Regions from separate parts of the Streptomyces sp. NPDC091271 genome, predicted to be linked through region 1. Evidence: riboswitches for the same ligand, from Rfam matches in the RefSeq annotation. Region 1 holds a riboswitch; each other region holds the start of a gene.
What was found. Region 1 has a riboswitch for cobalamin ahead of ACIQM3_RS21375 (cobalamin biosynthesis protein). Riboswitches for the same ligand answer to the same signal wherever they lie in the genome.
Positions count from the first base shown of each region.

Region 2: it holds a riboswitch for cobalamin, as region 1 does, so the genes downstream of both, ACIQM3_RS17355 (energy-coupling factor ABC transporter permease) here and ACIQM3_RS21375 (cobalamin biosynthesis protein) in region 1, are expected to answer to the same signal.
Region 3: it holds a riboswitch for cobalamin, as region 1 does, so the genes downstream of both, ACIQM3_RS08810 (ABC transporter substrate-binding protein) here and ACIQM3_RS21375 (cobalamin biosynthesis protein) in region 1, are expected to answer to the same signal.

Region 1 is NZ_JBIVVD010000005.1:49,910-59,455, reverse strand. It holds gene ACIQM3_RS21395 (cobyrinate a,c-diamide synthase) at 1-663, opposite strand, end outside; gene cobO (cob(I)yrinic acid a,c-diamide adenosyltransferase) at 657-1,256, opposite strand; gene ACIQM3_RS21385 (putative cobaltochelatase) at 1,256-3,286, opposite strand; gene ACIQM3_RS21380 (cobyric acid synthase) at 3,283-4,869, opposite strand; gene ACIQM3_RS21375 (cobalamin biosynthesis protein) at 4,866-5,810, opposite strand; cobalamin riboswitch at 5,939-6,068, opposite strand; gene ACIQM3_RS21370 (hypothetical protein) at 6,253-6,477, opposite strand; gene ACIQM3_RS21365 (anion permease) at 6,490-7,740, opposite strand; gene ACIQM3_RS21360 (class II aldolase/adducin family protein) at 7,988-8,647, shown strand; gene ACIQM3_RS21355 (alpha/beta hydrolase) at 8,715-9,546, shown strand, end outside.
Region 2 is NZ_JBIVVD010000004.1:170,984-180,529, reverse strand. It holds gene ACIQM3_RS17375 (sensor histidine kinase) at 1-433, opposite strand, end outside; gene ACIQM3_RS17370 (ABC transporter ATP-binding protein) at 599-1,582, shown strand; gene ACIQM3_RS17365 (ABC transporter permease) at 1,579-2,601, shown strand; gene ACIQM3_RS17360 (class I SAM-dependent methyltransferase) at 2,723-3,526, shown strand; cobalamin riboswitch at 3,582-3,787, shown strand; gene ACIQM3_RS17355 (energy-coupling factor ABC transporter permease) at 3,817-4,527, shown strand; gene ACIQM3_RS17350 (energy-coupling factor ABC transporter substrate-binding protein) at 4,524-4,880, shown strand; gene cbiQ (cobalt ECF transporter T component CbiQ) at 4,886-5,635, shown strand; gene ACIQM3_RS17340 (energy-coupling factor ABC transporter ATP-binding protein) at 5,632-6,507, shown strand; gene ACIQM3_RS17335 (VWA domain-containing protein) at 6,500-8,122, opposite strand; gene ACIQM3_RS17330 (AAA family ATPase) at 8,141-9,337, opposite strand.
Region 3 is NZ_JBIVVD010000002.1:292,304-301,849, reverse strand. It holds gene ACIQM3_RS08835 (MFS transporter) at 1-443, shown strand, start outside; gene ACIQM3_RS08830 (type B 50S ribosomal protein L31) at 561-824, shown strand; gene ACIQM3_RS08825 (carbohydrate kinase) at 920-1,870, shown strand; gene ACIQM3_RS08820 (acyl-CoA dehydrogenase) at 1,917-3,767, shown strand; gene ACIQM3_RS08815 (hypothetical protein) at 3,764-3,934, shown strand; cobalamin riboswitch at 4,031-4,218, shown strand; gene ACIQM3_RS08810 (ABC transporter substrate-binding protein) at 4,248-5,321, shown strand; gene ACIQM3_RS08805 (FecCD family ABC transporter permease) at 5,318-6,403, shown strand; gene ACIQM3_RS08800 (ABC transporter ATP-binding protein) at 6,400-7,206, shown strand; gene ACIQM3_RS08795 (PRC and DUF2382 domain-containing protein) at 7,289-8,275, opposite strand; gene ACIQM3_RS08790 (adenosylcobinamide amidohydrolase) at 8,611-9,237, shown strand; gene ACIQM3_RS08785 (NAD(P)-dependent oxidoreductase) at 9,286-9,546, shown strand, end outside.

The sequences.
Region 1 (9,546 bases):
CAGATCGCAACCCTCTCGTACGCGGTCACCCATCGCCCGTACGGCGTCGAGGGCGTCGGTCTGCCGCTCGGCCACCGGGACCAGGCCCAGATGGCGCGAGGGGGTCGCCACCTGCGGCGCCCGCCGCAGCACCCCGAGCACCGGCAGCCCGGACTCGTCGAGTGCCTCCCGGAGCAGCGCCTCATGACGGTCGGAGGCCACCTTGTTCAGGATCACCCCGCCGATCCGCACCTCCGGGTCCCAGGAGGCGAAACCGTGCACGAGGGCCGCGACCGACCGCGACTGCGAGGACGCGTCGACGACCAGCACGACGGGAGCCCGCAGCAGCTTGGACACCTGGGCGGTCGAGGCGAGTTCACCCTGCCCCGAGGCCCCGTCGTACAGCCCCATCACCCCTTCGACGACGGCCAGGTCGCAGCCGCTCGCCCCGTGCGTGAACAGCGGGGCGATCAGACCGGGCCCGCACATGTACGCGTCGAGGTTGCGCCCCGGGCGGCCGGTGGCCAGCGCGTGGTAACCCGGGTCGATGTAGTCGGGCCCCACCTTGTGCGGGGACACCGCGAGACCGCGCCCCGCGAAGGCGGCCATCAGGCCCGTGGCGACCGTGGTCTTGCCGCTGCCCGAAGCGGGTGCGGCGATGACCAGACGAGGAACACTCACCACTCGATGCCTCTCTGGCCCTTCTGGCCGGCGTCCATCGGGTGCTTGACCTTCGACATGTCGGTCACCAGGTCGGCGGCGTCCATCAGCTTCTGCGGGGCGTTCCGGCCCGTGATCACGACGTGCTGGGTGCCCGGACGGTTCCGCATCACCTCGACGACCTCGTCGGTGTCGATCCAGCCCCAGTGCATCGGGTAGGCGAACTCGTCGAGCACGTACAGCTTGTACGTCTCGGCGGCCAGGTCACGCTTGACCTGCTCCCACCCCTCGCGGGCCTTCTCCTCGTTGTCCAGCTGGTTGTCGCGCTGGACCCACGACCACCCCTCGCCCATCTTGTGCCAGTCGACTGTGCCGCCCTCGCCGCTCGCGCCCAGCACCTTCAGCGCGTTCTCCTCGCCGACCTTCCACTTCGCCGACTTCACGAACTGGAACACCCCGATCGGCCAGCCCTGGTTCCAGGCGCGCAGCGCCAGCCCGAAGGCGGCCGTCGACTTGCCCTTGCCGATTCCCGTGTGGACGAACAGCAGCGGCCTGTTGCGCCGCTGACGTGTCGTCAGTCCGTCGTCCGGTACCGATACCGGCTGTCCCTGTGGCATTAAGCGGCCCTCCCGGCAGCAGTGATGTCCTTGACCAGCCCGGCGATCGAGTCGGCGCGCAGCTCGTCGAGCGTGACCGCGCTGCCCCCCAGATCCCGTGCGAGCTGTGCGGCGAGCCCGAGGCGTACGATCCCCGACTCGCAGTCCACGACGACGGACGCGGTGCCCTCGGAGGCGTGCAGCCGTCCGGCCCGCGCCGCCAGCGCCACCGGGTCGACGCCCCCGGTCGCCCGGCCGTCCGTCACCACGACGAGGAGCGCCCGCCGTGACGGATCACGCAGCCGCTCCACCCGCAGCACGTCGTGCGCCTTGAGCAGCCCGGCGGCCAGCGGGGTGCGCCCGCCGGTCGGCAGCGTCTCCAGCCTCGCGGCGGCCGCGTCCACCGACGAGGTGGGCGGCAGCACCACCTCGGCGTCCTTGCCGCGGAAGGTGACCAGGCCGACCTTGTCCCGGCGCTGATAGGCGTCCAGCAGCAGCGACATCACCGCCCCCTTCACGGCGCTCATCCGCTGCCGGGCCGCCATCGACCCGGAGGCGTCCACGACGAACAGCACGAGATTGCCCTCGCGCCCCTCCCGCGTCGCCTGCCGCAGATCGTCCCGCCGTACGACGAGACCCCGCCCCGAACGCCCTCGCGCCCGCTGGTGCGGAGCCGCCGCCTGCACGGTCGCCGCCAGGTGAAGCTTCGTCAGCGCACCCTCGGGCCGCCGCGACCCGGTGGTCCGGCCGTGCTCGGTACGCGCCCGGGACCGCCGCCCGGCCGCGCCCTCGCCGAGTCCGGGCACGCTGAGCATCTTCGTGCGGAACGGCTCGCCGGCCCGCACGGGCTGCTGCTCCCCGCCGCCGCCCGGCGGGGGCGCGTCGCCGCTCCCGGTCTGCTCCGGGCCGGGCGCGTCGGCACCGCCGGCGTCGGGACCATCCGTGTCCCTGCCGCCGTCGTCGGGGCCACCGCCCTGCGGGGGCACCCCGCCGCCCCCGGGCCCGTCGGGGTCCGGGTCGTCGTCGCCTCCGCCGTCGCCGTCCGCCGCGTCCTGGAGGGCCTCGTCCAGCTTGTCCTCGTCCAGTCCGGGCGCGTCGAACGGATTGCGCCTGCGCCGGTGGGGGAGTGCCAGGAGCGCGGCCTGCCGCACGTCGTCCGCGACGACCTCCTCGCGCCCCGCCCACGCGGCCAGCGCCGTCGCGGTGCGGGCCATGACGATGTCGGCACGCATCCCGTCGACCTCGAACGCCGCGCACGTCGCCGCGATCTGCCGCAACACGCCGTCGCCGAGCACCACACGGGGAAGCAGGGCGCGCGCGGCGACGATCCGCTCACGCAACGCGGCCTCCTCGTCGGCCCACCGCGCGGCGAACCCGGCCGGATCGTCGTCGTAGGCGAGCCTGCGCCGTACGACCTCGACGCGCAGGTCCGTCTCACGCGAGGCCGCCACTTCGACGGTCAGCCCGAAGCGGTCCAGCAACTGCGGCCGGAGCTCGCCCTCCTCCGGGTTCATCGTCCCGACCAGCAGGAAGCGCGCCGCGTGACGGACGGAGACACCCTCCCGCTCCACGTACGAGGCGCCCATGGCGGCCGCGTCGAGCAGCAGGTCCACCAGGTGGTCATGGAGGAGGTTGACCTCGTCGACGTAGAGGATCCCGCGATGGGCGTCGGCGAGGAGCCCCGGCTCGAAGGCCTTCACGCCCTCCGAGAGAGCCCGTTCGATGTCGAGGGCGCCGACCAGCCGGTCCTCCGACGCGCCGACGGGAAGCTCCACGGTCCGCGCCGGACGCGACACGCCCGTGCCCGTCTCGTGGGGACCGTCGGGACACGCGGGATCGGGTGCTCCCGGGTCGCACGAGAAACGGCACCCCGCCACGGCCGCGATCTCGGGCATGAGCGCGGCCAGCGCGCGTACGGCGGTGGACTTGGCGGTGCCCTTCTCGCCGCGGACCAGGACCCCGCCGACGGCGGGACTGACCGCGTTGAGCAGGAGTCCCAGCCGCAGGTCGTCCTGTCCGACGATGGCGGTGAAGGGATACGGCGTACTCACAGGGCCTCCTCTGTCGCAACCACAACTGCATGACCGGGCACGCCCGGCGCCGGAGGAACGGGGTCCGGGGCGGGCGCGGGCGGCGCACCCGGCGGGATGAAAGGCAGCCCCTCCGGCGCGCCGGCCTCGATCAGGCGCCACAACGCGTCCGTGTCCGCGTGTTCCTCGATCAGATCCCCCAGTCGGTCCAGCTGTTCCTCCCGCAACGCCCCGAAGCTCGTGTCCGGCGCCGCGGTGAACCGCCGCCCCGCCGCCCGCGCGACCTCGCCCAGGAAGGCCCGCCGGAACGCGTCGCTCTCCAGCGACCCGTGCCAGTGCGTCCCCCAGACCGAACCCACCCGGCACCCGTCGAGGAACGGCTCGCCGCCGCTCACCTCGGCGACCCCGTGATGGATCTCGTACCCCTCCACCGGCTCACCGAGCGCCGAACCTACGGGGCGCCCCAGGACCTTCTCCCGGCCGAAACGGACGCGTACGGGCAGCAGTCCGAGCCCCTCGACCAGTCCGGCCCGTGACTCCACGTCGTCGTCGATACGCTCGCCCAGCACTTGGAACCCTCCGCAGATCCCCAGCACCGGGCGGCCCTCCGCGGCACGCCGGACCAGCGCGTCGGCCAGCCCCCGCTCGCGCAGCCACGCCAGCGCCTTCACCGTGCCCCGCGTCCCGGGCACGATCACGAGGTCCGCGTCGACGAGCTCCTCCGCCCGGTCCACGAACCGCACCACCACACCCGGCTCGGCCGCCAGCGCGTCCACATCGGTGAAGTTCGACATCAGCGGCACCGCGCACACCGCGACCCGCAGCACGTCCTCACCGTGCGGCGGCGCCACGACCGACTCCCGTACGGTGCCGCGCATCGACACGCGCAGCCCGTCCTCCTCGTCGATGCCCAGACCATGGGCGTAGGGCAGCACCCCGTACGTCCGCCGCCCCGTGAGCCCGAGCAGCATGTCGAGACCGGGTTCCAGCAGCGAAACGTCACCGCGGAACTTGTTGACGAGGTATCCCGCGACCAGTGACTGGTCCTCGGGGCTCAGCAGAGCCGTCGTGCCGAAGAACGAGGCGAACACGCCGCCCCGGTCGATGTCGCCGACCACCAGCACGGGAAAGCGCGCGGCCCGGGCGATGCCCATGTTCACGATGTCCGTGCGCCGCAGGTTGATCTCGGCCGGACTGCCCGCCCCCTCGCAGATCACGGCGTCATACGTGCCCCGCAGTTGCTCCAGACAGTCCGTGACCGTCCCCAGCAGCGCCTCCTGGCGACCGCCGTGGTAGCCGCGCGCACTCATCTCGCCGACCGGCTTCCCCATCAGGACGACCTGGCTCGACCGGTCGCCGCCGGGCTTGAGCAGCACCGGATTCATCAGCGCCGACGGCTCCACCCGGGCGGCCTGCGCCTGCATCGCCTGGGCACGGCCGATCTCCGCCCCCTCCCGGGTGACGAACGAGTTCAGCGACATGTTCTGCGCCTTGAACGGCGCGACCTTCACCCCCCGGCGCACCAGCCACCGGCAGATCCCTGCCGTGACGACGCTCTTGCCCGCGTCCGAAGTGGTCCCCGCGACCAGCAGCCCGCCGCTCATCCGACTCTCCGTCCCATGGCCGACCGCCCCGCCGCGCACACGACGAGGGCCAGCACACTCACCCGGCGCGACAGCCGCACCGCGCGTTCGATGTCCGTGACCCGCACGTCCCGGCCGGCCTCGCCGTTGAGCACAGGCCGGTGCTCGACCCGCCCGCCGTACGCGAGGGTGCCGCCGAGCCGTACGCCGAGCGCCCCCGCGAACGAGGCCTCGACCGGGCCCGCGTTGGGGCTGGGATGCCTGCCCGCGTCCGCCCGCCAGGCCCGGACCGCCTCACGCGGGCGCCCCCCGGCGGCCACGGCGAGCACGGCGGTGAGCCGGGCCCCGGGCCAGCCGGCGACGTCGTCGAGCCGGGCCGACGCCCAGCCGTAGCGCCGGTAGCGGGGCGACTTGTGCCCGACCATGGCGTCGAGCGTGTTGACGGCCCGGAAGGCGACCAGCCCGGGCACACCGCCGAGCGCGCCCCACACGAGGGCTCCCACCACGGCGTCGGAGGTGTTCTCGGCGACGGACTCCACCACGGCGCGGGCGATCTGCTGCCCGTCCAGCGACTGCGGGTCGCGGCCGCACAGATGAGGCAGCCGCTCCCGGGCCAGGTCGATGTCCCCGGCGGCCAGCGCCCCGCCGATGGCGCGGGCCTCACGGCCCAGCGAGGTGCCCCCGACGACGGACCAGGTGGCTACGGCTGTCAGCGCCACGGCGGCGGCGGGACGGTTCCGCACGGCACGCGCGGCCAGCGCGGCAGCGCCCGTGGCGCCCCCGGCGCAGACGAGCGTGTGCAGGGCGCCCCAGCCGCGGTGGTCGCGCCACAGGCGGCGCTCGGCGCCCGCCGCTCCACGCCCGAAGGCGGCGACGGGGTGGCCACGCCGCGGATCACCCAACAGCAGGTCGCCGATCAGGCCGGCGGCGGCTCCGTACGCGAAGATGCGGTCGGCTCGCACCGCTCAGCCGGCCGTCGCGCCTCGGAGGACCTTCGTGACAGGTGGTGCAGCGACCGACGCAGGGCAGCCAGACATGGCGTATGTCCTCACTCAGGGTCCGCGCCCTGGTTCGACGTGACCGGCGACGAGAGTCTCCTGGCTTCCGGATCCGCAGTTCCTCCGGCCTTCCAGCCCGCGGTGGCGGGCCGTGACTTCCGTGTGGAGGCTGCTCCTCGGTGACAGTGGCGGGACCGCGCCGGATTCGCACCGGCTTCCTCTCCTGTCGCCGTAAGGCCGGCCGGCACGTGTGTGCCGGCCAGCCTAAATGGCACCGGCAGTCCACCACGCCCCGTGAATGCCCGTCAACCTGCCGCTGACCTGCGAGGCTTCAATGTGCTCAGACGCACACCGGGCCGGACACACGTGGTGTGTCCGGCCCGGGTGGGTGTCCGTGCGGGAGCGGTCAGGCGACGATCAGATAGATCCCGTACGCGACCGCCGCCGCGCACAGCCCGAAGCAGGCGTACGCACCGGTGCGCACCAGGCCGTTGGCACCGCCGCCGCCCTGCGCGGCCGTCGTCTGCCTGGCCATGCCCGTGATGCCGAGGGTGAAGAGGCCGACCAGCGCGACGGTGACCACGAGACTGACGCCGAAGACGGACGCGAGAGCTGCCCAGTCGATGTTCATGCGGATTCGTCCTTACACCGTGGCCGGGTCGGCCGGGGTTCCGGCCGTCGTGGCCGGGGCCGAGATGGTGGTCTTGAGCTCCGGTACGACAACACCGGCGGGCGGCGGGCTGACCGCGGAGATGGCGGTGGTGACGACGCCCGGGGGCTCGGCCTCCGCGTTCACGTTGGTGTGGTCGACCGGCTTGCGGCGCGACAGCAGCCAGATGGCGGCGGAGCCGGCGACGAGCAGGACGGCGACCACCGCGACGCCCCAGGGCCCCTGCTTGGTCAGGAACTCGGCGCCCGCGCCCATCAGACCGGCGGCCGGCAGGGTCAGGCCCCAGGCGACGAACATCCGGGTGGCGGTGGACCAGCGGACCACGCCTCCCTTACGTCCGAGACCCGCGCCCATGACGGCACCGGAGCAGGACTGCGTGGTGGAGAGGGAGAAGCCGAGGTGCGAGGAGGCCAGGATGACCGTGGCCGCACTGGTCTGGGCTGCGAAGCCCTGCGGCGGACGCAGGTCGGTGAGGCCACTGCCCATGGTGCGGATGATGCGCCAGCCGCCGAGGTAGGTGCCCATCGCGATGGCGATACCCGCGGAGGCGATGACCCAGACCGGCGGGTTGGAGCCGGGGGAGAGGACGCCACCGGTGACCAGGGCCAGGGTGATGATGCCCATGGTCTTCTGCGCGTCGTTGGTGCCGTGGGCGAGCGAGACGAGACCGGCCGAGGCGATCTGGCCGGCGCGGTATCCCTTGGCGGTCGACTTCAGCTGCGCCTCGTCGGTGATCTTCCGGTTGAGGCGGTACGTCAGCTTCGTGGCCAGCAGCGCGGCGAGACCGGCCACGACCGGGGCGGCGATCGCGGGCAGCAGGACCTTCGTGACGACGGTACCGCCGTTGATCGAGGACCAGCCGGCCGACATGACCGCGGCGCCGATGAGGCCGCCGAAGAGTGCGTGGGAGGAACTGGAGGGCAGGCCGACCAGCCAGGTCAGCAGATTCCACAGGATCGCGCCGACGAGCGCCGCGAAGATGACCTCGGTTCTGAGGCCGTTCTCGTTGATGATCCCGCCGGAGATCGTCTTGGCGACCTCCACCGACAGGAACGCGCCGACGAGGTTGAGAACGGCGGACATGGCCACCGCTGTCTTGGGCTTGAGAGCGCCGGTCGAGATGGTGGTGGCCATCGCGTTGGCGGTGTCGTGGAAACCGTTCGTGAAATCGAACACGAGAGCTGTCACGATCACGATCGCGAGCAGCAGCGTGATGTGTTCCATTTACCCAGGCAATCGTTCGACGTCATTGGCACGTGGAACGTAAGCAACCAGGGTGAACGGAAGATGAACTGGGCAGGGCGGCACGGTGACCCCAACCGTGTGCACCGGTTCCGCTTGTGTGCGCGGGGGGTGGGCCGGACCGTCGCCGCCGGTGCGGGGCCCGGTGCCACCCGACGCGGGGGATCTTGACCGCGACCGATTCATCCCTTCGGGGAGACATGGGTCACGTGACTCTTAGGATCCCCGTATGGGTGACATGGATAAGCGTGCTGTCGAACAGGCGTGGGACGGAGTCGTCGCGACGGCCCGGAGGACGGCGGCGGACGGCCTGGTCGTCGGAACCTCGGGCAACGTGTCGGCCCGGGTGGGCGACATCGTCCTGGTCACCCCCAGCGGGGTGCCCTACGACCGGCTCGGCCCCGCGGACGCCGTCGGCGTCGACCTCGAAGGACGCCAGGTCCTCGGCGACCTGGTCCCGACCAGCGAACTCCCGCTCCACCTGGCCGTCTACCGCGGCAGCGACGCCGCGGCGGTCGTCCACACCCACGCCGTGCACGCCACGGCCGTCTCCACCCTCGTCCCCGAGGTGCCGCTCATCCACTACGCCGCCGCCCTGCTCGGCGGCCCCGTCCGCACCGCCGCCTACGCGCGCTACGGGACGCCGGAGCTCGCCGACAACATGCTGGCCGCCCTGCGCGACCGCACCGGCTGCCTGCTGCGGAACCACGGCACCGTCACCTACGGGCGCACCCTCGACGAGGCCTACGACCGCACCGCCCAGCTCGAATGGATGTGCAGGCTCTGGCTCACCGCGAGCTCCGTGCCCGGCCACAGCCCGAGCCTCCTCACCCCGGCCCAGCTGAACGACGTCCAGGACGCCCTGAAGGGCTACGGCCAGCGCGGCTGAGCCCGGCGCCGCGCCGTACGGCCCCTGCCCACTGGCCAACGGAGCCCCGGCCCACGACACTGGAGCCGTGCGCCCGGCAACAGCGGCGGCAGTGGCCGCAACCTCGATCCTCGGCGTCTGCGCGGCAGCGGTCGCCGCCGGCCGCTACGCCAGCGACGCCGCCCTCGGCGCGCCCTCCCCACGGCCCTTCCCGGCCGACCGCCGTCTCACCGTGCACGCCACCGCGGCCGGGCAGATCACTCTGACCCGCTCCTTTCCCGCGCTGCGCCCAGGTACGTACGGACTGGCCGGCCGCGGTGTCCACGCGGTGGTCGGCCCGGTGATCGAACAGGTGCCGGGTCATTCCGCCATCTCTCCCGACACCGTCGTCCGCCGGCTGGAGCGCGTGAACCTCGGCAGCCTGAAGCCGGGCGCCCGGGTCCGCCTCACCCCGGAGCTCCACGTAGGCGACCCGCTCGCCGCCCTCGGCCTCGCCTACAAGGAGGTCGAGGTCCCAGGCGAACTCGGTCCCCTGCCCGCCTGGTTCGTGCCCGCCGCCCGCGACACCTGGGTGATCACGGTGCACGGCCTCGGCACCACCAGGGACCACCCCATGAACGTGATGGAGTTCCTCCACGCCCAGCAGCTCCCGGTGCTCGACCTGGCCTACCGCGGCGACGTGGGCGCCCCGCGCTCCCCGGACGGACTCGCCCACCTCGGCGAGTCCGAATGGCGCGACCTCGACGCGGCCATCCGCTACGCGGTGCGCTACGGGGCCGAGAACGTCATCCTGTACGGCTGGTCCTCCGGCGCCTCGATGGCCCTGCACGCGGCCGTCAACTCCGCCCTCCGTGATCGCATCAGCGGCCTGGTCCTCGACTCCCCGGTCCTGGACTGGAAGACCACCCTGCGCGCCCTCG
Region 2 (9,546 bases), on a different contig from region 1:
ACACCGGTCGCAGCACGATCGCCAGGTACAGCAGGGGAACAGCCACCGCCGCCCACGACGGCTTCCCCCGCCGGGCGACGACCAGGAGGATGCACACCAGAGCCGCCGGTTCGGCGTATCCCAGCGCCTGCGCCCCGACCCTCATCTCCATGTGCAGCAGCGCCGAGAGACACAGCGACATGACCGCCAGTGTGCAGCCGGCTGCCGGCAGCGCCCGGCTGCCGAGCCGGGGCGAGGCGACGACCAGAGCGATGGCCAGCAGGGCGCCACCCAGCTTGGCGGGGCCCAGCACGGAGCCGTCCCCGAGCCGGTAGAAATCGCCGCCCACCCAGTCCAGCACGACGAGGCCGGCCAGGGCCACGACCAGAACCAGCCGGACCGTGACAAGCAGCTGCGGATGGTCCTTCCCCCGTGTGGCTGTGGGTGCGGCCAACCTCTCCAGCATCTCTCTCACCGTCCTCCCGCCGACCGGCCGAAAGTCGGAGTCGGCCGCGAATGATCTGTCTTTCGCCCGATCCGCCGCAGGCCACGGCGGAGAAGAGTGGTGTCCACCCGGGCGGCGTGTCATAGCCGACCCTCCCACACGCACAGGAGTCACATGAACCACGCAGAGGTGCACCACGGAAGCGGGCCGGGGTTCGGGCGCCCCGTCGGCGCGGCTGCGATCGAGGCCCATGGGCTCGGCAAGCAGTACCGGCGCGGCTGGGCGCTGCGGGACGTCTCCTTCCGGCTGCCTGCGGGGCGGGTCTGTGGCCTTGTCGGCCCGAACGGCGCCGGCAAGAGCACCCTGATGGGCCTGGCCACCAACATGATCCGGCCGACGGCCGGCGCCCTGCGGGTGTTCGGCGCGGCGCCGGGATCGACGGAAGCCGTCCTGCGGACCGCGTTCCTGACCCAGGAGAAGCCGCTGTTCCGGCGCTTCACCGTCGCGGAGACCCTGCGACTGGGCCGCGAGTTCAATCCCTGCTGGGACCAGGAGGTCGCCGAGGGCATCGTCCGCGCGGGTCAGGTGCCGCTGAAGGCGAAGGTCGGCACCCTGTCCGGGGGGCAGCGCACCCGCGTCGCCTTCGCCCTGGCTTTCGGGAAGCGTCCTGATCTGCTCATCCTCGACGAGCCGATGGCGGATCTGGACCCGCTGGTCCGCCGCGAGCTCATGGCCACCCTGACGGCGGAGGCCGCCCAGCACGGCACCACGGTGCTGGTCTCCTCGCACATGCTCGCCGAGCTGGAGCACATCTGCGACTACCTCCTCGTCATCGCGAACGGCGGTCTGCGCCTCGCGGGCGAGGTGGACGAACTGCTCGCAGCACACGCGCTGTTCGCCGTCTCCGGGGGCGGCTCGTCCCCCGCACTCGCGCCGCACAGGGTCATCGAGTCCCGCAACGAGGGCCGGCCGGGCGTCCTGGTGCGCCTCGGCGGACCGGTCGAGTACGGCGGGCAGGCCGAGCCTCTCACCCTGGAGGAGCTTCTGCTCGCCTACCTGCGGTCACCCGACGCGCCCCCGCTGATCGCGCCCAGCGCGCGGGTCGGCGACATCCACGACATCATCACCCACGACCGGACGAAGGCTGTGACCGCATGACCACGCTCACTCACGACCCGGCCCGTACAGCGCCCACCAAACCGGCACGCAGCTACTGGATCCCCCGGCTCGGCGGTCCGGTCTGGCTCGTCTGGCGCCAGCACCGCGCCGCGTTCTGGACACTCATCGCCGCCATGCTCCTCGGCGTGCTCGTCATGGTCCATCTGCGCGGGCAGACGATGGACTTCCTGGCCGCCCAGGACCCGACCTCGCGGAGGTCGGGAGGGCTGCCCCCCGAGTTCGAGACCCACGTCGACCGTCTGCACAGCATCGGGAGCTACCTCAGTTACATCCCCGTTCTGGCCGGTGTCCTGCTCGGGGCTCCGCTCATCGCGGGCGACCTGGAGACCGGCACCGCCAAGCTGGTGACCTCGCAGTCCGTCAGCCGACTGCGGTGGCTCATCACCAAACTCGCCGTTCCCGCCGCGATGCTCGCTCTGTCGACCGGCGTGCTCACCGCCGTGCTCACCTGGTGGTGGAACCCGCTCAAGGGGCTTTCCGACGCCCTCATCTGGACCTCCTTCTTCAGCGTCACGGGGGTCGTACCGGTGGCCTACGCCCTGCTCACGTTCACCGTGGGCGTCGCGGTCGGCCTGCTCCTGCGCCGCACGCTGGTGTCGATGGTGGTCACGCTCGGCATCGTCGTGGCGATCGGCTTCGTCTGGGACGAACTCTGGCGGAGCCTCGGGCACATCATGTCGGTCAGCACCGACAAGGGCGTGGGGCCCGGTGCGGTACGGCCGGAGCTGCCCACCGAGGCTGAGCAGCAGGGACAGGGGACCTACTTCCTCACCAGCTCCGGAGACCGCCTGGACTGGACCACCTGCCTCGACCAGGTGGAGAACGACCGGGCGCACACCGCCTGCCTGGAGTCCAAGCACGTCATCGGCTGGTCCATGGACTACCTCCCCGTCTTCCAGATGCAGACGATGCAGTGGCTCGGAGCCGGCATCATGCTCGCCCTCGCTGCCGTCGTCGCCACCTTCGTCATCCTCTGGGGGCGCAAGCGGCTCCTGTGACCCGTGGCCCCCGGCCGGGGGCTCACCGCGCGGGTTTCGGCGACGCGCGTACCGGTTGGCGGGGAGCGGGCGCCGCGTGGTGGACTTCGTGTACGGACGGAGAGAGACGGTGGCGCAGGGCATGGCCGATCACGGTACGGACCGCGGGTATCTGCTGGACAACCGGCAGTCGGAGGCAGGCATCCGATTCGGTGCGCTCTCCGAGCTGTTCGATCCGGTGACGTTCCGGCACATCGACCGGATCGGCGTCACCCAGGGCATGCGCTGCTGGGAGGTCGGGGCGGGCGGCCCCTCCGTGCCCACAGGTCTTGCCGAGCGTGTCGGAGCCACGGGCCAGGTGGTCTGCACCGACATCGACGTGTCCTGGGCACGCGAAGCCGCCTCCGAAGTCGTCGAGGTCATGCGCCACGACGTCGCGGCCGATCCTCCGCCGCCGGGTGGCTTCGACCTGGTGCACGCCCGGCTGGTCCTGGTGCACGTCGTCGACCGCGCGGAGGCGCTGCGCCGCATGATCCAGGCGCTGCGTCCCGGTGGTGTGCTGCTCCTGGAGGATGCCGATCCGGGGCTGCAGCCTCTGCTGTGCCCGGACGAGTCGGGCCCCGAGCAGCGGCTCGCCAACCGTCTGCGCTCCGGGTTCCGGGAGCTCATGGCCGCACGCGGTGCCGATCTCGCGTACGGCCGGACACTGCCCCGGCTGCTGCGCGAAGGCGGCCTCGACGACGTACAGGCGGATGCCTACTTCCCGATCACCTCACCGGCCTGCACCGTTCTCGAGGCGGCGACGGTCCGGCAGATCCGTGGCCGGCTCGTGGCGGCGGGGATCGCGACCGACGAGGACATCGACCGCCACCTGTCCGCCGTCGCGACCGGACGACTCGACCTGGCGACGGCCCCCATGGTCTCCGCCTGGGGGCGCCGCCCGTAAAGGCGTGCACCGACACAGGCTTTCGTCCCCCGCCCTCGGTGACCTCAGGCCCGCTTGTCATCGTCAGCCACCTGGCACTACTGTCGCCACGCCTTGGTGAACGGGAAATCGGTGTGATGCCGGTGCGGCCCTCGCCACTGTGATCGGGAAGTCCGGCTCCGGCCCTCGCGGGCAGCCACTGGGTCCTTGTGACCCGGGAAGGCGGAGTTCGGGCGGTGGTACCCGTAAGCCAGGAGACCGGCCAAGGCACTTCAACCATCCACGAGGTGCTGGAGAGGGTCTGCTGAGCCATGCACATAGCCGAGGGTTTTCTGCCTCCGGCGCACGCGATCGCCTGGGGTGTCGCGTCCGCGCCGTTCGTCGTCCACGGAGTCCGGTCACTCACGCGTGAAGTCCGGGAGAACCCCGAGAGCACTCTGCTCCTGGGGGCTTCCGGGGCCTTCACGTTCGTTCTTTCCGCATTGAAGATCCCCTCCGTGACCGGGAGCTGCTCGCACCCCACGGGCACGGGGCTGGGGGCCATCCTGTTCCGCCCGCCGATCATGGCGGTCCTGGGCACCATCACCCTGCTGTTCCAAGCGCTCCTGCTCGCCCACGGCGGTCTGACCACGCTGGGTGCCAACGTCTTCTCGATGGCGATCGTCGGGCCCTGGGCGGGGTACGCGATCTACAGGCTGCTGCGCCGGTACGGCGTGCCGCTGATGGTGGGGGTGTTCTTCGGCGCGTTCGTCGCCGACCTGTCGACCTACTGCGTCACGAGCGTGCAGCTGGCGCTCGCCTTCCCGGACCCGAGCACCGGATTCCTGGGCGCGCTCGGCAAGTTCGGCTCCATCTTCGCCGTCACCCAGATCCCGCTGGCGGTGAGCGAGGGGCTCCTGACCGTTCTGGTCATGCGGCTCCTCGTGCAGTCCAGCAAGGGAGACCTGACCCGGCTCGGCGTGTTCCTCGCCGGCAGGCGGGACCGGACCAGGACGGCCGAGCCCGAGGCGGTGGCCCGATGAACAAGAACACGAAGATCAACGCCCTTCTGCTGCTCGTCGTGGCCGCGCTGGCCGTCCTGCCGCTGGCCCTAGGCCTCGGCGACGACGAGAAGGAGCCGTTCGCGGGCGCGGACGCCCAGGCCGAGACGGCGATCACCGAGATCGATCCCGATTACGAACCCTGGTTCTCCCCGCTGTACGAACCGCCGTCCGGCGAGATCGAGTCGGCGCTGTTCGCCCTCCAGGCCGCGTTGGGCGCGGGCGTCCTCGCCTACTACTTCGGCCTGCGACGTGGGCGCCGTCAGGGCGAGCTGCGTGCGAGCGCGCAGCAGGACGGCGGAGACGCCGGGGAACCCGCGGCCCGGGGGAACTGAGGCTCGTGCTGCCGATCGACGCGGCGGCGCACAGCAGTCGCTGGCGCCGCCGCCATCCCGTGGACAAAGCCGTACTCGGTCTGGGACTCACGGTTCTGGCGATCTCGCTGCCGCCGTGGCCCGGAGCCGTACTGATACTCCTCACCGCCGTCACCGTGCTGCTCGGGCCGGCCGGTGTGCCCGCCCGCCAACTGTGGCGGGCCTACCGGGTTCCCCTGGGTTTCTGTGTCACCGGGGCGGCCACACTGCTCGTACAGGTCGGCGGGCCGGAAGGACTCGTGACCCTGGCCGACGGGGGTCCGGTCCGTGCCGGGGAGCTGCTGCTGCGCACCTCGGCGGCGTCGCTCGGGCTCCTGCTGTTCGCCTTCACCACCCCGATGTCCGACCTGCTGCCCCGCCTGGTCAAGGCGGGGGTGCCGGCGCCGGTGGTGGACGTCGCCCTGGTGACCTACCGCATGAGCTTCCTGCTCCTCGACTCGGTGCGCCGGATCCGGGAGGCCCAGGCGGCCCGGCTCGGACACACCACTCGGGCCGCCGCCTGGCGTTCGCTGGCGGGGCTGGGGGCCACCGCGTTCATCAGGGCCTTCGACCGCGCGGCACGGCTCCAGGCCGGGCTCGCCGGGCGCGGTTACGACGGGACCCTGCGCGTCCTGGTACCCGAGGCCCGTGTCTCCGGCCGGTTCGTAGCCGTGAGCGTCACTCTGCTCGCGGCCCTCACCGTGCTGACCCTCGTCCTGGAAAGGCCCCTTTCATGAGCGAATCCGTACTGCTCGCCCTGCGGGGCGCGTCCTTCGCGTACGAGGACGGCCCTGCCGTGCTCAGCGGCCTCGACTTCGAGGCGCGGGCGGGGCGTGCGCTCGCCCTGCTCGGCCGGAACGGCAGCGGGAAGACCACGCTGATGCGTCTGCTCAGTGGCGGGCTGCGCCCCGGCGAGGGGAAGTTGACGGTGGAGGGCCGCCCGGTCGCGTACGACAGGAAGGGCCTGACCCGGCTGCGTACGACGGTCCAGCTGGTGGTGCAGGACCCGGACGACCAGTTGTTCGCCGCGTCCGTCTCCCAGGACGTGTCGTTCGGACCACTGAACCTCGGGCTGTCCGACAGCGAGGTGCGGGCCCGGGTGGACGAGGCACTGGGCGCCCTCGACATCACAGCGCTGGCGGACCGGCCCACCCACCTGCTCTCGTACGGGCAGCGCAAACGGACAGCCATCGCGGGCGCGGTCGCGATGAAGCCCCGTGTGCTGATCCTCGACGAGCCCACCGCCGGGCTCGACCCGGACGGTCAGGAGCGGCTGCTCGCCACGCTGGGCGCCCTCCGGGAGAGCGGCACCACCGTCGTCATGGCCACCCACGACGTCGACCTGGCCCTGCGCTGGGCCGACGACGTCGCGCTTCTCACCCCCTCGGGTGTCCGCGCCGGGCCGGGGCCCGCGATGCTCGCCCGTACGGAACTCCTGGAGGAGGCGGGGCTGCGGCTGCCGTGGGGAATCGCGACCGCCCGGGTGCTGCGCGCCCACGGCCTGCTGGACGCGTCGGCGCCCGGCCCCCGCACCCCCGAGCAGCTCGCGGGCTTCACCTCGCCGACGACGGCGGGGGGCGGCCCTCCCGCCGGTGAGGGCGTCAGATGACGCGGAAGAGGTCTCCGGCGGCACGGACATCGGTGAGGTCCTCGATGCTGCGGAGGTTGTCGCACAGGGCGTCCAGGACCGTGCCGGGCCCCGCGGCCTGCGGGGCCCCGACGGCCACGCCGAAAGAGCGGAAGTCCAGCGTGTGCTTGGCATCGTTCCAGCTGCGCATCCACTGCTCGCTGACGTCGCACTCCCCGTCGGTGATCATCACGATGTCCCCGCGCCTGCGCCCGTCCGAGTTGAACTCCTCGTCCAGCAGTCTGACGGCCGCCGCGAGCGGGGTCCGGAACTCCGTACCGCCTCCGAAGAAGTGCTCGGCGAAGTCGAGGACTTCGGCGATGCCGGCCGGCTGGGAGCCCGGGAAGCGGCACACCTTCACGGAATCGGACGATGAGAACAGGATTCCGACGAAGTCGCGCCGCGCCCGGTGGGCCTGGTCCAGCAGCGCCAGGGCGCACGCCTTGGCCCACGCCTCCCGCGTGATCCCGCCGGGGCCGGACTCCAGCATCGAGTACGAGCAGTCGACGCACGCGATGACGGCGCCCTTCCCCGTGGACTGCTCGCCTCGGCTGTCGTAGAGCATCAGCCGCGACTCGGCGTACCTCGCGGCGAACACGCTCCTCATGGCCGGTACGCCGAGGTTGGCCAGCTCGGAGGGGATGACCCGGGAGAGGTCGTCGCCCAGCGTGATCCCGACCAGTTCACCCCGGCCCTGCTCGACCTTGCGGGCGCGTTCCCCGTCGGCCATCTGCCGGAACCGGCCGATGAGGTCCGCGAACCGCCCCAGCCGGCCCGAGCGCAGCCGCTCGGCGAGCCGGGCACGCCGGTCGAACGGCATCCGCTCCAGCTCGCCCGGCCCCACGCCCCACGCGCGCATCAGCTCGGCCTCCTCGCGGGACTGCCCGGCGGCCTTGCCCGAGGCGCTCCGTGCGGCCGCGCGGATACCGGGAGCCGCGGCGGCGAGTGCCTGCCCGGCCTCCTGGGCCGCTTGCCGCGCTGCGGCGTCGGCGGCCTCGGCCGTCTCGACGGCCCGCGTCAGGGCGTCGGCCGTGAGGTCCGGCACCGTGCCGTCCTCGTCCGCCTCCCCGCCGGCCTGTCGGAGCGCCCCGGTGACCGCGGCCGCCGCGCGGTCGGCCTCCTCCCGGGCGTTCTTCGCCCGCCGGGCCTGGTCCGCCGCCTCCTTGGCCAGTTCCAGCATCCGGCGCAGGGCGTCGGACTGGGCGAGCACGGCCATGGCGGCGGCGTAGGGGTCGCCGGACGTCTCGCGATGCAGCTCGGCGAACTCCGGGCTGCTCGTCACAGCCGCGACGACCTGGTGGTTGACCAACCGTGAAGGGTCCATCCCGGCCCGCTCGCGCACCTGAGGGTTGACCTTGTAGGCGGCCAGGAACACGTCCGCGAGCAGGTCCTCGGTGTGGTCGTAGCGCTCGTTCAGGTCCTTCGCGAGTCGCTGCAGTCCGGTGGCCTGGGTGTAGGTGTCGCGCCAGGCCATCGTGTCGAACCGGTCGGCGGCCACCGCGGCGTTCGCCTTCGGTTGCCGGGCGTCGGCGGCCGGCCCGAGCCACTTGCCTGCGCGGGCTGTCAGATCCGTGATTCCGCGGGGTGTCTCACCCATGATCGTGTCCCCCGCTGCTCAGAGCCGGGCCTGCACGATACTCGCGTCCACCCCGAGCGCTTCGGTCAGGACACGGGCGTGAACGGCTCGCTGAAGGGTGATCACGCGTTCGACGGCGGCCGTGGAGCGCCCGACCGTCTCGGCCTCCTTGCGCAGTCTCTCCAGCTTCTTTCCCGCCATGTTGAGCTTGGTGATCGCTTCCCTGATCGCCCAGTCGCCCAGTGCCTCGCGGGACTGCCCGGCCTTCGCGTCGAGTTGGGCCTCCAGCTCCTCGATGGCGTCGGCGAGGTCGAGCGCCTCCTTGGCGTCGGGGTTGACCAGGTGGAGCACCTCGCGTTCGACGGCCGGGCGTTCGGCGGGCGAGTCCCACAGCACATGGGTGAGCACCGACAGGTCGTTCTGGCCCACCTTGTCGCGGCCGTCCAGGAAGGCGCTCGCCTGGAGCAGCCGGACCGACTGCCGCCAGCGGCGGTCGGAGGAGATCAGCTCCTTGCGGCGCAGGGCGGCCCGCAGCGTGCACACGGCGTCCACGATCGTGTCCGGGACGCCCACGGCCGGGACGGCTTCGGTCACGGCGTGCCGAAGCTCGGCCAGCTCCACGGTCGTCCGGGCGAGGGCGGCCGGGGCGGTGACGGCGGAGCGCACCAGCCCCGCGAAGTTGGAGGGGTCTGCGAGGTATCCCACCTCCAGCCGCACCAGCAGCCGGTCGTAGATCGCGGCACTGTCCTCTCCGGTGGGCAGCTCGTTGGAGGCGGTGATCGCGCTGATCAGGGGGCAGTGGATCGGCTCGCCGCCGTTCTCCGGGTGGTAGATGCGTTCGTTGAGCAGCCCGAGGGTCTCGTTCAGGGCCGCCGTGGAGCACTTGAAGATCTCGTCGATGAACGCGATGTGCGCCGTCGTCGCCCGGCCGTCGAATATCTGCCGGTATTCGCCCCGGCTCAGCGCACCCACGTCGATCGGGCCGAACATGCGGGTCGGCGCGGTGAACTTGCTGAGCAGGATCTCCCAGTAGTTCGCGCTCTCGATACGGCCCGTCAGCTCCCGCGCCAGTTCCGACTTCGCGGTGCCGGGAGGACCGAGCAGGAGGGAGTGCTGACCGGCGAGCATCGCCACCGTCAGCGTACGTATGACGTCGTCCCGCTCGTAGAACAGTCCTGACAGTTCACCGGTGATCGCTCGCAGTCGCGCCGCCGTGTCCTGTGCGCCCATCGCCATCTCCTTGCTCGAGGACCCTGCCCGGGGCCGGAGGGTTACGGGCCGGCCCGCGGCCATCATTATGCCGACCGGGGGCGGTCCGATTTCGGTCCTCGACAAAGGGAACGAAGAAAAAACGAGCTGAAGGGCCGGTGCCGCAACACGGCTCTCGCCCTGGCTCCTGGGAAAGACGCCGCCCGCAGGCCGCCACGCACTCCGTCCGCCTTGCC
Region 3 (9,546 bases), on a different contig from region 1:
CCGGATTCGGGTGCTCGGCGCTCGGCAGCCAGCTGGCCCCGCTCGTCGCCCGGCTCGCGGGAGACGCGGAACGCGCGGTCCTGGCGAGCCTCGGCGTGAGCGTGGCCGGTCTGCTGGCGCTCGGCGCCACCGTGTCCGCCACCGGGGCGCCCGCGCTGGCCATGGCCGTCGTCGGATACGGGCTGGTCTACCTGGGCCTGGGCGCCGCGGGGCCGACCGAGAACGACCTCCTGCACCGCCGCGTCGACACCTCCGGCCGGGCGACGGCCCTCTCCGTGCAGTCGCTGGCCCAGCAACTCGTGGGGGCGGCCGCCGGCCTGGTCATCGGCGCGCTGCCCGCAGGACCGCTGCCCTGGCTGCTCGGCGCCGTAGTACTGCTGGCCGGAGCACTGCTGTGGGCCCGGCGCACCGCCCCCGTTCCACAGGCCGTCCCCCGCCCTTGAGGGGGACGAGGGCTGATCCGCTGCTCCGTACGGACGTCCCGGATCGCGCCGGCCCCCGCCGTTCGGGACGCTGGCCCGAAGCCGGGACGCGAGATCCCCGTACTTCCAGGAGCAGAGATGCAGCAGGACAAGCACCCGTCGTACCGTCCCGTGGTCTTCCGCGACCGTTCCGCCGGGTACGCCTTTCTGACCCGGTCCACCGCGTCGAGCGAGCAGACGATCGACTGGGACGACGGCAACAGCTACCCGGTCATCGACGTGGAGATCTCCGCCGAGAGCCACCCGTTCTTCACCGGTAAGGCGAGAGTGGTCGACACCGAGGGCCAGGTCGCCAAGTTCGAGCGGCGCTACGGCGACGAAGGGCGTGACGACGCCTCCTGAGCCCCGGGTCACCACGGCTCCCCGCACCCGGGCAGAATCGGCGGCAGTCAGCCCCCTCACCACGACCGCCCGCGTTCTCCAGGAGACCCGCCCCCATGCCCGACAGCCCCGACCTGCTGGTCATCGGCGAATGCGTCGCCGACATCGTCCGGCTGCCGGGCGCGCCGGACCGGACCCACCCCGGCGGCAGCCCCGCGAACGTCGCGTACGGTCTGGCCCGACTGGGCCGGGGCACCACCCTCATCACCCAGCTCGGCCCGGACCCCGACGGGCGGCTGATCGAGGCCCACCTGGCTTCGGCCGGGGTACGGGTCCTCGACGACGGCAGCGGCGCGCCCACTCCCGCCGCCACGGTGGACCTCGACGAGGCGGGCCGGGCCACGTACACCTTCGCGATCAGCTGGACGCTGGGCCCGGTCGCGTGGCCCGGGGAGCCGCCCCGGCACGTCCACACCGGGTCCCTCGCCACCGTCCTGGACCCCGGTGCGGACACCGTCCTGGACCTCGTCGGGTCACTGCGCGCGGCGGCGACCGTCAGTTACGACCCCAACGTACGGCCCGGGCTGATGGGGGACCACGCCCGAGCCGTACGCCGCGCCGAGCGCTGGGTAGCGCTCAGCGACATCGTCAAGGCCAGCGACGAGGACCTGCGATGGCTCTACCCGGACGAGGCGCCGGAGAGGGCCGCCGAGCGATGGCTGCGCTCCGGGCCCGCGGTCGTCCTGGTCACCCGGGGCGCCGGAGGGGCGACGGCCTTCCTGACGGGCGGGACCGTGAGCGTCGGCGCGCCACCCGTCCGGGTCGCGGACACGGTGGGCGCAGGCGACGCCTTCATGTCCGCCACGCTGCACGCCCTGGCCTCGTACGGACTGCTCGGAGGACAGGCCCGCGCCCGCCTGCGCTCGCTGGACGCCGCCGTCCTGGGCGACGTGCTGCGCCACGCCGTGGCGTCGGCCGCTGTGACCGTCCAACGGGCAGGTGCCCTGCCTCCCGACGAGGAGGAGCTGGCGGCGGCCCTCACCAGCGTGCCGGTCCGGGAGCGGTAGACCGTCCAGGGGTGTCCTCGCCCGCATCACGGTCGTTGATTTCGTTATGACCGTGCCCCTTACCGACACCGCCCCACCGCCCACCACCGAACTGCTGACCGGCGTCATCCTCGGTCCGGAATTCCGCCGCGAGCACGGGTTCTGGCAGCGGCTGATCAGCACAGAACCGTTCCGCCGCCCCGCCGGTGGAACGCCCGAAGAGCGACTGGACCTCGCCTACGACCGGTTGCGGATCCTCAACCTCTCCCTCGACAGCGGAGCACGCCTCGCCGCCGACCCCCGCGCGATGGCCGCCCTGCACGCCTGGCTCGGCCCGGTGGACCCCGCGCTGACCACCGTGGCGGGTATCCACTACAACCTCTTCCTCGGCAGCCTCCTCGACCACGACTGCGTCGGCCGCCGCGACCTGTCGGACTATCTGTCGATGCGGCGCATCGGTACCTTCCTCTGTACGGAGGTGGCACACGGCAACAACGCTGCCGCCATGGAGACCACCGCCACCTACGACCGTGAGCGCGACGGCTTCGTCCTGCACACCCCGAATCCGGGCGCGCAGAAGTTCATGCCCAACACCAGCCCGGCGGGCGGAGCGAAGTCCGGCCTGGTCGCCGCCCGCCTGGTGGCCGATGGCTCCGACCACGGGGTACGCCTTTTCCTGGTGCCGCTCACCGACGACGCGCAGGCGCTGCCCGGTATCCGGGTGCGGCGGCTGCCGGCCCGGATGGGCAGCCCGGTCGACCACTGCCTGACCTCGTTCGACCGGCTCTTCGTGGCACGGGACGCCCTGCTGGGATCCGCCGAGGAGAGCGTTGCACCAGGGGAGTTCAGAACGGGACCGGGGGACAGGCGGCGGCGCTTCCTCGCCTCGATCGGGCGGGTCACCCCCGGCCGGATCTCCATGAGCGCCTGCGCGGCGGGCTCGGCCCGCGCGACCCTGGCGGTCGCCGTTCGCTACGGCGGCCACCGGATGATCTCCGGCTCCCGGGGCGCCCCGCCGGTGCCGGTGAACGCCCATCGGACGCACCACGGACCGCTCGCCTCGGCCATGGCCACGGTCTTCGCCATGAGCCTGCTGTACCGCAGGGCACAGGAGCGCTGGGAAGCCTGTACGGAGGAGGACGCCCGGACGGACGCGGTACGGCTGGTCGACGTCGCCAAGGCGTGGATCACCTGGCGGGCCCGCGACGTCATCGTCGAGAGCCGCGAACGCTGCGGCGCGCAGGCTCTGCTGGAGAACAACGGCATGACCGAACTCGTCACGGGCGTGGAGGGTGCCATCACCGCGGAGGGGGACAACATCGCCCTGTACGCCAAGGCGGCGGCCGACATGCTGTTCGCCGCCGAGCCGGCCGGTGACGACACCCCGGGCCGGGCCCCGCACCCCGGGGACCTCGCCGACCCGTACTTCCTGGGCCGGCTCCTCGCCTCGGTCCAGGGCATCTGGTTCGACCGGGCCAGGGCCCGCGCGCTGCGGGCGCCCGACGCCGACGCCCTCGGCCGGTGGAACGCGGCCTCGGGTCCCGCCCTGCGCGGGGTCGAGGCCTACGCGTACCGACAGGCTGCCGAGGCCTACGCCGAGGCCCGCGCGACGCTGCCCGACGGGGCGGCCAGGGACCGGCTCGGGGAGCTGGAGCGGCTGTTCGCCCTCGAATGGGTCTCCCGCAACAGCGGCGACCTGCTGGCAGCCGGTCTCCTGAGCACCGCTCAGGTGGACGCCCTGCCCGAGGCCGTCGAGGAGCTCGTCACGGCCGTCGCCGCGCACGCTCCGGAGCTGGCCGACTCCTTCGCGCTGCCCGAGGAGCTGCTCGCCGACTGGCCGATCGCCGGACCCGGCTACGCGGACGCGTACGACGACCCAGGGGGCCCGTGGAACGTCTGCCCGGCGGACGCCCGATGAGCGCCGGAGGCAAGGGGCAGACGGTCTGCGACCGCTTGGGCGAGCACCTGGAGATCCTGGGACTGCGCGCCGTCCTGCTCGCCTACTGGGGTACGACGTCCGTGCTCACCCGCCGCAGCGGGAAGCCGCAGGCGGACCGCGGCGAATCGGTTCGCCCCAAGCCCTGACCCGCCCGACGGCCGGCCGGTACGGAGAGGGAGAAGCCCCCAAGGCGCCCCCCGCCCCGTACCGGCGACGGCCCCCGAGGCAGCCGGTGCGCCGCGTGATAGCTTGCAGACGCCAGTCACACTCCACGTGGAGTCAGGGAATCCGGTGAGAATCCGGAGCTGACGCGCAGCGGTGAGGGGGACGGGCGGGGCCACAGCCACTGGAACACCCTCGGGTGCACCGGGAAGGCGCCTCGTCCGGACGAACCCGAGTCCGAAGACCTGCTGGCAACCGCTTCCGCACCGGGAGCGGAACTCCGTACGGGCTCCGCGCATGAGCCCAGAGAACGCCGAGGTCTCCGTGCCGCCCATAGCCAGCACCGTTCGCCGAACAGCCCTGCTCATCACGGGACTTGTCCTTCTGACCGCATGCGGCCAAGGCGGGAGCACTTCCGACGGCGCGGCACGGGACGAGGCCGGCGACGGCTTCCCCGTGACGCTGAAGAACTGCGGCCGTACGGTGACCGTCGACGCGGCACCGCGTCACGCCGTCTCCCTCAACCAGGGATCGACGGAGATCCTGCTCTCCCTGGGCCTCGCCGACAGGCTGGCCGCCACCGCGACCTGGACGGACCCGGTCATGAAGGGCCTGGAGAAGGACGAATCCACGGTGGAGCGCCTCGCCGAGAACCAGCCCTCCTCCGAGAAGGTCCTCGCCGAGGAACCCGACTTCGTCAGTGCCTCGTTCGAATCCACCCTCGGCAAGGGCGGGGTGGCGTCCCGCGACCAGTTCGAGGAGCTCGGCGTACCGACGTACCTCTCACCCTCCGACTGCGCGGGCAAGGACAACACCGGCAGCAGTGACGGCTCCCGCTCCGAGCCCCTGACCATGGACCGCGTGTACGGCGAAGTACGCGACCTGGCCAAGGTGTTCGGAGTCCCGGGCCGGGGCGAGGAGCTGGTGAGGAGCCTCCGGAGCCGCGTGGACAGGGCGACCGCGGACATCGACGCGTCCGGCACCACGATGCTCTACTGGTTCGCCAACGCCGAGGCCCCGTACCTGGCGGGGTGCTGCGGCGCCCCCGGCATCATCACCGAGGAGCTCGGCGCGAAGAACGTCTTCGACGACACGCACGAGGAATGGCCCCAGATCAACTGGGAGACCGTCGCCGACAGGAACCCCGACGTGCTGGTCATCGGGGATCTGACCCGGAAGTCGCAGACGGCCGAGAGCGCAGCGAAGAAGATCGAGTTCCTGGAGTCCAACCCCGCCACGAAGAACATGGACGCCGTCCGGCACAAGCGGTACGTCCTGCTGAGCGGCCAGGCGATGAATCCGACCATCCGGACCGTGGAGGGCGTGGAGCGCGTCGCGGCCGGGCTGCGCTCGTTCGGGCTCGCGGGGTGACGGAGACCGAACGCGCCCCGGACGTACGGGCGGAGCAGCCGGCCGCGGTCCGGACGGCCGCCGGAGCCCGGCTCCTGCGCGACGGCGTCCTGTGGAGCGCCGGGGTCGCCCTGCTGCTCCTGTCCGTCGCGGTCGCGGTCACGATCGGACCCGCCCGCATCTCCGTCCCGGACGTCTGGTCCGCGGTGGCCTCGCACCTCGGCCTGGGAGACGGGCGGCTGACCCCGATCCGGGACGGCATCATCTGGAACCTGCGCATGCCCCGCACCCTGCTCGCCGCGGTGTGCGGGGCCGGGCTCGCGGTGTGCGGCACCGTGATGCAGTCGCTGCTGCGCAACCCGCTCGCGGACCCCTTCGTCCTCGGTGTCTCCTCCGGGGCGTCCACCGGTGCGGTCGTGGTCGTCGTCCTGGGCGTCGGCGGCGGAGCAGTGTCGGTCTCGGGCGGTGCGTTCGTCGGGGCGCTGTGCTCGTTCGCCCTCGTCCTGCTGCTCAGCCACACCCTCGGCGGATCCACCGACCGGGTCGTCCTCTCCGGGGTCGCGGCCATGCAGCTCTTCTCCGCGCTCACGTCCTTCGTCGTGATGACCGCCGCCGACGCCGAGCAGACCCGGGGCGTGCTCTTCTGGCTGCTCGGCTCGCTGAGCGGGGTGGGCTGGGGCGATGTGTGGATGTGCTCGGCCGTGCTGGCCGTGACGCTGCTGATCTGCCTCGGCCATGCCCGTACGCTCGACGCCTTCGCCTTCGGCCAGGACGCCGCGGCCGCCCTGGGCGTGCACGTGGGCCGCACCCGGATCGTGCTGCTCTGCACCACCGCGCTCCTGACGGCGGCCCTGGTCAGCTCCGCGGGCGCCATCGGCTTCGTCGGCCTCGTCCTGCCGCACGCCGCCCGGGCGCTGACGGGTTCGGGGCACCGGAGGCTGCTGCCGGTGACCGCTCTCGCCGGAGCCGTGTTCCTGGTCTGGGTCGACACCCTGGCCAGGACCGTCCTCGACCCGCAGGAGGTCCCGGTCGGTGTGGTCACCTCCCTCATCGGGGTGCCCGTCTTCGTCCTCATCCTCCACCGCACCAGGAGGAGTGCGTGAACCCGGAAGCCGTCCCCGGCGACGGCCTGCGGGCCGACCGGGTCAGCAGGGAGGCCGGCGGACGGATCGTCCTCGACGGAGTGAGCATCGCACCACCGCCCGGCACCACCGTCGGGCTCCTGGGGCCCAACGGCTCCGGCAAGACCACGCTGCTGCGGGTGATGGCGGGCGTACTCGTCCCCGGCGCGGGCGTCGTCACCCTCGACGGCCGTACGCTCGCCGAAACCGGCCGGCGCCGCGTGGCCCGCCGAGTGGCCGTCGTGGACCAGCACGCGGTCACCCAGGTCGACCTGAGCGTGCTGGACGTCGTCCGCCTCGGCCGCATCCCGCACCGGCGGGCCTGGTCCGCGCCCGGACCCGAGGACGATGCCGCCGTACGCGAGGCCCTGGCGCGCACCGGGCTCGCCGACCGTGCCGCACAGTCCTGGCACACCCTGTCGGGTGGTGAGCGGCAGCGGGTGCAGATCGCCCGCGCCCTCGCCCAGGAGCCGCGTGAGCTCCTGCTGGACGAACCCACCAACCACCTGGACATCCAGCACCAGCTGGAGCTGCTCTCCCTGGTCGCCGCGCTGCCCGTCACCGCGGTGGTCGCGCTGCACGACCTCAATCTGGCCGCCATGTTCTGCGACCGGGTCACGGTCATGAAGGAAGGCCGGGTGGTCGCCGGCGGAACGCCCTCGGAGGTGATCACCGAGGAACTCATCGCCGACGTCTACCGGGTGCGCGCGGTGGTCACGCCGGAAGGGCCCGGCGGGCGCCCCTCCGTGCGGTTCCTGCCGGGGGAAGCCGTCCACCGGCGGTAGCGCGACGAGAGGGCGGGCCCGTGAACCACCCGGGTCCGCCCCTCGCTACTGTCGCGCGGCCTTTCGCCGCTGTGTGAGGGGGTCAGCGACGACGTCCCTGGCCGAACTCGCCGCCCATGTCCTTGCCGCTGCCCATGTCGTCCTTGCCGTCCGCGTAGTCGATCTTCTCCTTGCGGAGCTCGGCGGAGACTTCCTTCTGCTCGGTGACCTTGCTGGTTTCGAGACGGACCCGTTCCACGGGGACCGCCTCCTTGCGGACGGTGGCTCGTTCGGCGTGCAGGGTGACTTCGACGTCCTGTTCGCCGAGGTCGTTCGTGCCCTTCACACCTGTGACCTTCTCGCCCGGCTGCAGAGGCTCGCGCACCACGCGCACCTCCTCGTGGGACACCGGCACCGTCCGCGTGACGTTCTCCGTCACGACGTACTTGTGCAGGCGTGCCTTCCCGCTCTCGTACTCCTCCGTGCCGACCTGGAGCTGCTCCTCGGACCGGACCATCTCCTCGCGGCCGCCGGCACCCGCGGCGGACCGCTCGGCTCCGGCTCCGGCAAGCGGGCGGGACGTGGAGGAGGTCTCCGTGTCGCGGTGCCTGCCCGCGGCACCGGTGGCCTTCGCCTGGCCGCCGGAGGTCGTGCGGGCGGTGCCGGCCGCACCGGCTGCCCCGGCCGCACCCGCGGCACCCATGGCTCCCGTTCCGGTCCCGGACGTCGTGCGCGCGTCGCCGCCCGCTCCGGTGCGTCCGGTGGCCTTCTTGGTCATCCCGTAGTGCCGGTAGAGCTCCTCCTCCTCCGAAACGGAGAGGTGCGCGTCCGCGTCCACCCGGGGGGCTTCCTTGACGCGGTCCTTCGGATGCGAGACGTGCAGGTCGGAGCCCACCCGGCGGGCTCCGGCAAGCGGAACGAAGCTCTCCTTCATGCCGAACATGCCGGTCTTGACCGTGATCCAGTCGGGCTTGCCGGTGTCGTCGTCGACGTACACCCGCCCCACCGTGCCGACCTTCTCTCCGTCGCTGTCGTAGACGGTCAGACCGTCGAGTTCTCCGGAATCCGTGAAACCGTCAGCGGCTCCCATGGCCGATTCCTCCTCGCCCGGGCGCGTCCTGCGGTTGGGTCCAGCAGGGGAGGCGCGTCCGGATTCCATCGCGCCTCACCCGGTTGGACGGTGCAACTTCCCGGCCTGGGCGGCGAGCGGCCCAGGACACCGGGGAGGGGCGGTGGCCCCGTTCCACGCGGGTATCGGCCCCGCCACACGCGTTACGCCATTCGAGTGAGCACTCTCCATGGGCGCGCCGGGTGTGCGGTCCCGGCCCGCCCGTATGATCGACGCCGCTGCCGACGGTCGGCAGGCTTGTCACGGGGTGCGTCATCGGATCCGTAGTCATCCGTCCGCCTCGACAGCGGGGCGAGCTGCTGGCCCGGCAGGAGGACGGCCTCGGGCTGCACCATCTGGTCTGGCGGCTGGGGCCCGGCTGGCGGGTGTGCAGCAGCGCCGTGCTCGGCGGCGGGATCGGCCCCCGGGCCTGGATCCTGAACGCCCAGGTGCCCGGCGGCTACCCCCGGCTCGACCCCGACCGGCACCTCGCCGAGATCGCGGCGTCCGAGGCGCTCGACGGGTTGGGCGCCGGACTCATGACCGCCGCCGATGTCACCGCGCACACCGTCGCCGACGACGGCGGAGTGACCGCGACCGTCACCAGCGGCCTCGGCGTACGGGGATGGGCCGCGGCCCCGACGGAGGGCACCGACGGCCCGCGGCCGCCGGGAACCGTCAACATCGTCGTCACCCTGCCCGTGGCGCTCTCCGACGCCGCCCTGGTCAACGCGGTGGCGACCGCCACCGAGGCGAAGGTCCAGGCGCTCGTGGACGCCGGACTCGACTGCTCGGGGACCCCGACCGACGCGGTGTGCGTCGCCGCGCCGGACCCGGGAGAGCAGCCCGGCGAGCCGTTCGCCGGACCACGTTCGCGCTGGGGCGCGCGACTCGCCAGAGCCGTGCACCGCGCCGCCCTGGAGGGTGCCCTGCGGCAGTCTTGAGGCCCACGGGTCCCGAGACCAGCCCGCACCGACGAAGGGAATCTCCCCATGACCACCGCATCCCCCGCCGACGCCGCCCCCGGCACGCCGACCGTCGCGGTCCTCGGCACCGGGATCATGGGAGCCGGGATGGCCCGCAGCCTGCTCAGGGCACGGCTCCCCGTCAGGGTATGGAACCGCACACGGTCCAGGGCAGAACCGCTGGCCACCCACGGCGCCACCGTGACGGACACGCCCGAGGAAGCGGTACGCGGAGCCGACGTCGTCCTCACCGCCCTGAACGACGGCCGAGCCGTGGCGGAGACCCTC